3 regions of the Paenibacillus sp. JNUCC32 genome follow, and region 2 is predicted to be linked to each of the others. Evidence: riboswitches for the same ligand, from Rfam matches in the RefSeq annotation. Region 2 holds a riboswitch; each other region holds the start of a gene.
The links. Region 2 has a riboswitch for cyclic di-AMP ahead of JNUCC32_RS26975 (APC family permease). Riboswitches for the same ligand answer to the same signal wherever they lie in the genome.
Positions count from the first base shown of each region.

Region 1: another riboswitch for cyclic di-AMP. It lies ahead of JNUCC32_RS24960 (resuscitation-promoting factor); the one in region 2 lies ahead of JNUCC32_RS26975 (APC family permease).
Region 3: another riboswitch for cyclic di-AMP. It lies ahead of ehuB (ectoine/hydroxyectoine ABC transporter substrate-binding protein EhuB); the one in region 2 lies ahead of JNUCC32_RS26975 (APC family permease).

Region 1 is NZ_CP062260.1:5,647,703-5,650,983, reverse strand. Features, by position in the region: gene JNUCC32_RS24970 (HD domain-containing protein) at 1-438, shown strand, start outside; gene JNUCC32_RS24965 (TatD family hydrolase) at 535-1,299, shown strand; cyclic di-AMP (ydaO/yuaA leader) riboswitch at 1,505-1,719, shown strand; gene JNUCC32_RS24960 (resuscitation-promoting factor) at 1,989-3,176, shown strand.
Region 2 is NZ_CP062260.1:6,102,853-6,106,133, forward strand. Features, by position in the region: gene JNUCC32_RS26975 (APC family permease) at 1-1,456, opposite strand, end outside; cyclic di-AMP (ydaO/yuaA leader) riboswitch at 1,623-1,818, opposite strand; gene JNUCC32_RS26980 (molybdopterin-containing oxidoreductase family protein) at 2,304-3,281, shown strand, end outside.
Region 3 is NZ_CP062260.1:6,453,288-6,456,568, forward strand. Features, by position in the region: gene JNUCC32_RS28545 (flavin reductase family protein) at 1-7, shown strand, start outside; gene JNUCC32_RS28550 (SDR family NAD(P)-dependent oxidoreductase) at 190-933, shown strand; cyclic di-AMP (ydaO/yuaA leader) riboswitch at 1,302-1,448, shown strand; gene ehuB (ectoine/hydroxyectoine ABC transporter substrate-binding protein EhuB) at 1,804-2,658, shown strand; gene ehuC (ectoine/hydroxyectoine ABC transporter permease subunit EhuC) at 2,660-3,281, shown strand, end outside.

The sequences.
Region 1 (3,281 bases), 460 kb from region 2:
GAAGCCTTGATTCAAACGGCCTTTCTGCAATGGACGGAGGAGGAAGACCCGCTTCTTAGCGAATTATGCGGCCGTTTCATGCACCGAAAGCTCTACAAATACGTAGAAATCGACAACATCGATCTGGAAACCATCGACGGGATCCGCCAAGCGTTCCGCGCCGTGGGGCTGCATCCGGAATATGACCTGGAGATTGATTTTCCAACGGATCTTCCTTATGATAAGGTTCATTCCGATATGCCGCTTAACGAGAAACAGATTCTCCTTCTGGACCGGCATGACGAGCTGAGGGAAATCTCGGAGGTATCCGATATCGTACGCTCGATCAGCGGCATTCATAAAGGGCGGTACCATCTTTATTATCCGGAGGAGAAGGTGGGCCCGCTCCTGGGTCAAATGCCGGAGACGATAGCCGACGTTTTCAAACAACAGCATTAAATCAGGCAAAACAGGACAACCGTTAATCCCCTTGCATTCAACCAACTAATGGAAAATAGACGACATAGAAACGACAGGAAGGAGAGTGTGGATAGTATGCTGTTCGACACGCACACTCATATGGACGCTCCCCAATTCGACGAAGACCGGGAAGCTGCAATTCAGCGGGCGCTTGAAGCCGGCGTTACGCGGATGATCAATATCGGATTTAACCGGGAGACGATCCCGACCACGATGAAGCTGGCTGAGACTTATGATTTTATATATGCAGCGGTAGGCTGGCATCCTGTAGATGCGATCACCATGGAGGATCAGGACCTGGATTGGATCGCCTCTTTATGCAGTCACGATAAAGTGGTGGCAATCGGGGAGATCGGCTTGGACTATCATTGGGATACGTCCCCCAAGGAAGTGCAGCACCGCGTGCTTCGGCGCCAGATCGGGCTTGCCCGGGAATTGAACATGCCCATTGTCATTCATAACCGGGATGCGCATGAAGATATCGTTAACATTTTGCGTGAGGAAAAAGCCTCCGAGGTCGGCGGTGTCATGCATTCCTTCTCCGGAAGCTGGGAAACGGCCAAAATGTGCCTGGATATGGGATTCCATATCTCGTTTGGGGGACCGATTACGTTCAAGAATGCGAAGCAGCCCAAAGAGGTTTTGGCAAAGGTTCCGCTTGATCGATTATTGATCGAAACGGACGCGCCTTACCTGACACCCCATCCCTTCCGCGGGAAACGAAATGAGACCGCATATGTAAAATTGGTGGCGGAGGCGGCGGCCGAAATTAGAGGGTTGTCCTATGAGGAATTGGCCCAAATTACCACCAAAAATGCGCTGGAACGATTTGGTATTTAACGAAAACAAGAGAAAAAGCGATGAAAAAGGGAGCATTTTCGATTAATTAAAGTTTTTTAATCAGAAAAGGCGTTGATATTACAATATTTTAACCTTTTACTTGAGAAAATGTGGTTGAATGTCGCTTTACAACCTGCATACAAACAGGATATCATCTTTTCAGTGATAAGAAGCTGCGATGTGCAGATCGCAGCCGAATATTTCATGAACCGTCTCGCTTAATCTCCGAAATTCTGGAGAACGGGGGAACCGATACTGCGGTGCATACTGGTCTGGATGCACGAAGCTGTATTTGATTTCTTTTTCGGGTCTTTGGGGTGAATTTGAAGGATCTCGCCATGAGCGGGCATCCGGATATAGGGCGTCTCTCTTACGTCCGAACCCGACAGCTAACTCCGTAAGCGAAATAAGAGGGGAAATCTCGTGCATACCATTTCCATGATTTCATTCATCAGGAAGCCACGTTAGAGCCTCTAGTACTCTTTCAATGGCTTCTTTTATTTTTGAATAATGGAGACGGGTCCATCATACTCTTGGTAAACAGGAGGTGATGGCAGATGGACGGAAGACGGGAATTGACGCAGGGTGTAGATAGATAGCAGGGCGCCCTGTGAGAAAAATTGCTATAGTCACGTCAAATGCATTCATGCGTTTACCTAGACGGCGGGACTATGAAGGAGGATGGAATAGTGGGCATTTTTCAACCTGAAGAAACCCATGAATCACAATCATCCAGCATGTCTTACGCATTGAGATGGAAGCATGACAATTTGCGTCAACTGATGTTGCTCGGCGCCATGGGTGCCGTTACGGTATCACTTCTCATATCGTTGGTTGTACATGACCAGGCAGGCAAGGAAGTTCAGCTTGTCGTCGACGGCCGGGTCACTACGGTGGAAACACGTGGATCGTTGCTGCAGGAATTGCTGGATGAGCAAGCGATCACGTTGAGTCCCCAAGATCAAATTTCGATGCCCCTGAACGGCGCAATACGGGACGGAGACCGAATTATTATTGACAGAGCTATTCCAGTCAACGTTACGGTAGGCAGCAAAACCAAAACCATATTTACATCCCAGGATACAGTTGATCATGTACTCAAAGAGGCTGGCGTTACGATCCAGGGTGAAGATATAGTACAACCGTCGCAAGACACGAAGCTGACCAGCAATATGAATATCAATGTCGTTCGCGTCACGAAGCAAAAAGTTAAGGAAACGGAAGACCGCGAATTCCGCGTGATCAAGACGGCCGATCCATCGCTTGAAAAGGGCGATAACCGCGTCATTCAGCGGGGCGAGTCTGGTCTTATGGTGAACCATTACGAGAAGGTCTACCACAATGGAAAGCTGGTTTCCAAGACGAAGGTCTCCCAACAAATCGAACGCAGAACGAAGGATAAAATCATTGCCGTAGGCACGAAAAAAGTGGAGAAGCCTGTTATCGTCCAGGCGGCAGCCACCGATGTAAAAGCTACACCGGCTAAATTGTCCGGCACGAAAAAAGTAACGACCGCCAAGGCTGTGGAGAACAACGTGGTTTCCCGCGCAGGCGTTGATTTTAAATACAAGAAGGTATTGAACAACGTGTCGATGACCGCGTATTCCGCCGAACAGCAAGGAATCGGTACGCGTACCGCATCCGGCACACGCGTTACGGAAGGTCGCACCATCGCCGTTGATCCTAATATCATCCCGATCGGATGGTGGGTTTACATCGAAGGCATCGGCTTCCGCCGTGCTGAAGATACGGGCGGCGCCATCAAAGGCAACAAAATCGATGTCTATTACGATTCGTTGAAATCGGCCATGAATTTCGGCCGGAAGAGCGGCCGCACCGTTTACGTGATCGGTCCGGTTAAACCTGAATTGAACTAGACGCATGAATTCCAATTTACTTTGCCATTCTAATGCTATACTATTTAGCTTATAATATATGATGATCAAGAAGAGGGAATATTTCCTCTTCTTTTGTTTTGTTAA
Region 2 (3,281 bases):
CATGCGTGATTCCTGCCACAGGCAGGATGATGACATTCCCCTCAATCGGCTTAACCGGCTCGCAGGTCGTAATCCGGAGCTGGTCCGCTACCGCCTCGTAATGCTTGCGGATCCGGGTGAAAATCCAGATGATCAGCGGCAGGAATATCAGCACGGTCCACACCTGGGCGAATTTCGTAAAGAAGAAGATCATGGTCACGATAAAGCTGATGCATGCGCCGGTGGTGTTAATGATCAGCTTGACGATCCAGCCTTCGGGCTTTTCGCGAATCCATTTCACCATCATCCCCGTCTGGGAGAGGGTAAACGGGATAAACACGCCGACGGCATAGAGCGGAATCAGATGCTCGGTTTTGCCTTCAAAAGCCAGCAGCAGCAGAATGGAGAAAAATCCAAGAATAATGATTCCGTTTGAGTATCCCAGACGGTCGCCGCGGACGGTGAACATTCTAGGAATGAACTTATCCTTCGCCAGATTGACGGCAAGCAGGGGAAAAGCGGAATACCCCGTGTTGGCGGCAAGGATCAGAATTAAGGCCGTTGTCCCTTGTATGAAGTAATAAAGCGCATTTCGCCCGAAGGTATGCTCGGCAATTTGGGAAACGACCGTGACTTGTTCGCTGGGACTGACCCCATAGTAATAAGCCAGGAAAACGATGCCCGAAAATAACAGGGCCAGCAGCGACCCCATCGCCACCAGAGTTTTGGCCGCGTTATTCGGGGCCGGGTCTTTGAAATTCGGAATGGCATTGGAAATCGCCTCCACGCCGGTCAGGGCGGAGCTGCCCGAGGCAAATGCGCGCAGGAGCAGAAACAAGCTCAGCCCGGCTACGGGCGTGCCGATCGGCGTATGAAGCTCCGGAGACGCATGGCCTGTGGCAATGTTGAATATCCCTACCCCGATCAGGATGAATAACGCAAGCACGAACAGGTAAACCGGATAAGCCAGTATGGAGGCCGACTCCGTAACCCCTCTTAAATTCAATACGGTCAAGCATAGAACGAACACGATGGAGATCGGCAGATTATAGGCATGCAATTCCGGAAAAGCCGACGTGATCGCATCCGTCCCGGCCGACACGCTGACCGCAACCGTCAGGATATAGTCCACGAGCAAGGAACCGCCGGCCACCAGCCCCGGGTACATGCCCAAATTCCGTTTGGACACGACATATGCGCCGCCGCCGTGCGGATAGGAGAAAATAATTTGTCTGTACGACAGGATAAGTGCCAGCAACAAGACCAGGACGCCGACGGCAATCGGTATGGAATACCAATAGGCAGCTGCCCCGACGGTCATCAACACAATGAGGATTTGTTCCGGGCCATAGGCCACGGACGATAGTGCATCGGATGACAGGATGGCCAGCGCCTTGGTTTTATTCAGCTTTTGTTCGCCTAATTCCGTCGATTTAAGCGGTCTTCCGATGAGGAAGCGCTTGATTGAGGATAACATGGTTGTTTTTCACCGCCGCTTAAGATTAAGTTCATGGTAGAAGCTCCCTGAACGGACTTCTATCGGTGTTTTTTATATGCTGGACCTAGGAACGGTCACCCTTCCTATGCTGATTTTTGGCAAACAAAAAACACAGGTTAGAACCCTGTGTTTGATCACAAGTTCACAACCCTCCCGATCAACGCTGACGAGGTTAGCTGTCGGATTCGGGCGGTGAGAGTCGCCCTACCTGATTCCATCGCGGCGTACGTACGCGATTGAATCAGGATTCACCCCTTAGTATGGTTGAAGGATCCTATAGGTATCCCTCCATACGGTTGGTTCCCCCGCTTTCCATCAAGGAAATTAAGCGAATGTCATGTGAATATGAAGAATGTTTTCGAAGCTGAATAGTATATTACGCCTGCTCCAATCGTTTGTAAAACATCCTCCAACGATCATTCGAACAGAATTATTTATAAAAAATGACAGATAAGCGCTTACATAAAGACGTGGCTTTGACAGGCTTTTTATTTTGCATGTTTTCTGCGAAAATCACGAGTTTCTATAATATGGAAGGTTAGTCGCGGGGAACATCGGTCACTGGGAGGATGCCATATAAACAAATTCGCCATGCCGGTCTCGGGGGAGGAGACACTGGCATGGCGAATTTTTTTGGGAGTGGTCCATGATTCGGCAAGGAAGAGAAAGGGTCTGGGTTCCTCTTCTTTGCTCTTGATAGGAATATACCCGGGGGGAAGAAAAGTGAATCACCTGATTAGAAAAAAATGTATGACTTTACTGGAACCCCGATTTTCTTTTAAGATAATGGGATATGATGCAGCCGAGCAAAAGGGGGAAGCACGAAATGACTCAAGCGATGATTCATCAGGAAAACGGCGTATTTCCGGCGGTATGTCCGTTGGATTGTCCCGATACATGCGGCCTGCTGCTGCATAAAGAGAACGGAAAAATCGTCAAGGTGACCGGTAATCCGGAGCATCCGATTACGCAGGGAGCCATCTGCAATAAAGTCCGTAATATGGCACACCGGGTGTACCATCCGGAACGAGTGCTCTATCCGCTGCGAAGAGTAGGTCCCAAGGGAGAGGGCGCCTTCGAGCGGATCAGCTGGGACGAAGCCATTCAGGAGATAGCCGGACGCTATAAGGGCTTGATCGAGGAATACGGCTCCGAGAGCATCCTGCCCTACAGCTTCTACGGCAATATGGGGATATTGAGCGTCGACGGCATGGACCGCAGATTCTTCAACAGGCTGGGTGCCAGCCGCCTGAAGCAGTCGATCTGCAATTCCGCGGGCAATGAGGGCTGGAAATCCGTGATGGGGTTTAATGGGGGAACCGTTCCGGAGGACACCGTACGAGCCGACGTCATCCTCGTCTGGGGCGGAAACATCGTCAGCACCAATATGCACCAGATGGTGATTGCAGAGAAAGCACGCAAAGCCGGTGCCAAGGTCGTTGTGATCGATGTCCACAAGAACCAGACGGGGCAATGGGCGGACTGGTTCATTCCGCTGTATCCAGGCACGGATGCGGCGCTGGCCGTCGGCCTCATGCACATCATGTTCCGTGACGGCATGGTAAATGAGGAATTCCTCCGCAAGTATACGATTGGTCATGAAGCCTTGCGCGAGCACGTCAAAGAATACACGCCGGAGCACGTTTCTTCCATTACCGGCATCTCGATCGAGGATATCGAGAAATTGGCCGACCTCTATGGCCGGGCCGATACCTCCTACATCCATATCGGCAACGGTCTTCAGCATCACGACAACGGCGGCTTGACGGTGCGCAGCATTGCCGCGCTTCCCGCTTTGACCGGA
Region 3 (3,281 bases), 350 kb from region 2:
GGTCTGATAGGGCTTGAGCTTGAATAGGGTTATTGCTTTGCGACTATTTTTAGCGAACATTCTTTTTCTTCGATAGGTTGCTGGTCATTCATTAGGAAACGGGGTATTGGAATATCATGGTCGGTATTTGCCCATTCTACATGAATGGATAGCCGGTTGATGAATTTACAACATAGGAGTGATCAACGCATGAAATTTGATTCCAAGGTTGTCATTGTGACGGGAGGCGCCAGCGGGATTGGCGAAGCGGCAGTCAGACTTTTTGCAAAAGAGGGAGCCAAGGTCGTTATCGCGGATTATTCCGACCAGGGCCAAGCGGTTTCCGACGAATTGAGAGGAGCCGGCTTTGAAGCGCTGTTCGTCAAAACGGATGTAACCCAAGAGCAGGAAGTCGCGAATATGGTGAATCAGACGGTGCAGCATTTTGGTCGTGTCGATGTATTGTTCGCCAATGCAGGCATTGCCCATGATGCTCCTGCCGATCAGTTAACGATGGATAACTGGCAGAGAACGATTGATATTAATCTGACAGGGGTCTTCCTGTGCGATAAGTATGTTATTCAGCAAATGCTGTCCCAAGGAACCGGAGGGGCGATCGTAAACTGCGGCTCGATCCATAGCCATGTCGGAAAAGCAGGGGTAACCGCCTATGCTTCGGCTAAGGGGGGCGTCAAGCTGTTAACCCAGTCGCTCAGCGCAGACTATGCCTCCAAAGGAATCCGAATCAATGCCGTGTGTCCGGGATATATCGATACGCCGCTGATCCAGGGAAGAACGGAAGCGATCACGCAGCACTTGGTCGGCCTTCATCCGATGGGCCGTTTGGGACAGCCGGAAGAAGTGGCCAAAGCCGTGTTGTTCCTCGCCAGTGAAGATGCCTCCTTCATTACGGGCACGAGCCTGCTGGTGGATGGCGGCTATACCGCGGTATGACGAGAAAAGCCCTGATGCTAAGCATCGGGGCTTTTTTTCAAGTCATTCCAGGCGTTGTTATCAAACTTATTTATGGAGTGTTTCAAAATTTTTTTTCGGTCCCGTATTTCATACGGGCAGACTACCTGATCCGGGGCTCATTCATGGCATAAAACATATATGTCATGAACGATTTCCGCATGACCCGTCAAATGCCTGCTATATAGCGGAAAATGGAGCATGGATTCCATGACCAATCCGGTGTATGGACAGCCTTAAATAAGGTGTTCAAAAGGCTCGATATTCTCGTTGCAAAAACGGTATTTTTACTTCTGAATTTCCAGAAAAAGCGGTTAAAGGGGTTTGACTTTTCCTGAGCTTCCCTTTATCATGAACACACGCTTAGTTTCCGGCATACATATTCCGGAAAGCGGGGGAACCAGTTTCACCAGGGGCGAGTCACTTGGAATTCACGAGTGTAGGGTACCATCTTACCCGAGTCCGTCAGCTAACCTCGTCAGCAGTGGATGGGTCTTGCATACATAATGGATGTTCATACAAAAGGCCCTTATTCTCTATAGGGGCCTTTTCTCTATTTTTTGACCCCCTGCTGGCGGAGCTATGTCTAGATCCCCTGTTTGGTGGTCTTTTTGCATTCAATTACAGAGGAGGGGCAACGTCTGCAAATGTGGAATGAATTGAATCGATTATCAGACGGCATTGGGTCAAAGCGTGCAAGGAAGCCGATGAATCATCTTCCCTGAAGCCTCGTCCCATGCACGCGTATCTGAATGTCCATATATCCAAGTTAACACATGTGCTAACACGGATAATTTCGTCATGCCGTTTTTTAAGAAAGTGAAAAGCTATTACGAAAGGTTGTGGAAGGTTTTGAAGAAAGTGGTTGTGCTGGTGTTGTCCGTGATGATGGTGGTATTGCTCGCGGCTTGCGGCGACAAAGGAAGTACGCTGGATCGAGCCATAGAGCAGGGATATATCACCGTAGGGTTTGCGAACGAGAAGCCGTATGCCTACAAAGAAGCCAATGGGGAGCTCACGGGTGAAGCGGTTGAGATTGCCCGCGTTATTCTGGAGCGTCTTGGCATCAAGGAGATGAGAGGGGAGCTAACGGAATTCGGTTCGCTGGTCGCCGGATTGCAGGCCGATCGGTTTGATCTGATCACGGCAGGCATGTTCATTAATCCGGACCGCTGCTCTGCCGTCCTGTTCGCGAATCCGGAGTACAGCATCGGGGAAGCCCTTGCGGTAAAGCAAGGGAATCCGATGGAACTCGGAAGCTATGAGGACATTGCCAAGAATGAGCAGGCCAAGGTGGCTGTCATGACCGGCGCGGTCGAAATCGGCTACATGGAGAAGTCGGGCATTCCTTCGGACCGGATCGTACAGGTCCCTGACCAGGCTTCGGCGATCAGCGCCCTCCAGGCCGATCGGGTGCAGGCGATTACCATGACGGGGCCGTCCCTGCAGGCGATGCTGGATTCAGCCAGCGACGACAGCATCGAACGCGTGGCTGATTTCGAGCAGCCAGTCATCGATGGCGAAAGCGTTCGCGGTTATGGGGCTACGGCTTTCCGCCAAGCGGATACCGAGTTCCAGGAGGCTTATAATGCAGAGCTTGAGAAGATGAAGGAGTCGGGCGAGCTGCTGGAAATTTTGCAAGAGTTCGGGTTCACGGAAGAAGAGCTCCCGGGTGAGATGACGGCCGCTGCGCTCTGCGGGGAATAGCATGCCGAATTCTTGGATCGATTTTCTTCCGACGCTGCTCAAAGGAGCAGAGATCACGATTATCGTCGCGTTCTTTTCAGCCATCCTGGCTATCGTGATGTCCTTTGCAGCCGGATTGTGCCGGCTGTCGAAGCTGTGGATCGTCCGCACGGTGACGGCCGTGTACGTCGAAGTTTTTCGGGGAACCTCCTTGCTGGTGCAGCTCTTCTGGTTGTATTTTGCCCTTCCGTTCATCGGCATCGAGCTTCCGAAAATGCTGGCGGCGATTCTCGCGATCGGACTTAACTTCGGCGCATACGGCTCCGAGATTGTTCGCAGTGCGGTGCTGGCCGTTCCGAAAGGACAGTGGGAAGCTGCCGTGGCGCTTAATATGAGGCCTTGGCAGAGGCTGTGGAACGTTATACTGCCCCAAGCGTCCCTGCGAATGCTTCCCCCGTTCGGGAATCAGCTTGTGGAACTCATCAAATCCACCTCGCTCGTTTATTTCATCACGATGGCGGATTTAACGTATCAGGCGATGGTGCTCCGCAACAATTACATCTCCTGGACGACCGAGATTCTGGTGCTGCTGCTCCTCATGTATTTTGTCATCGCCACGATCGTCTCGATGGCGGTTCGACTGC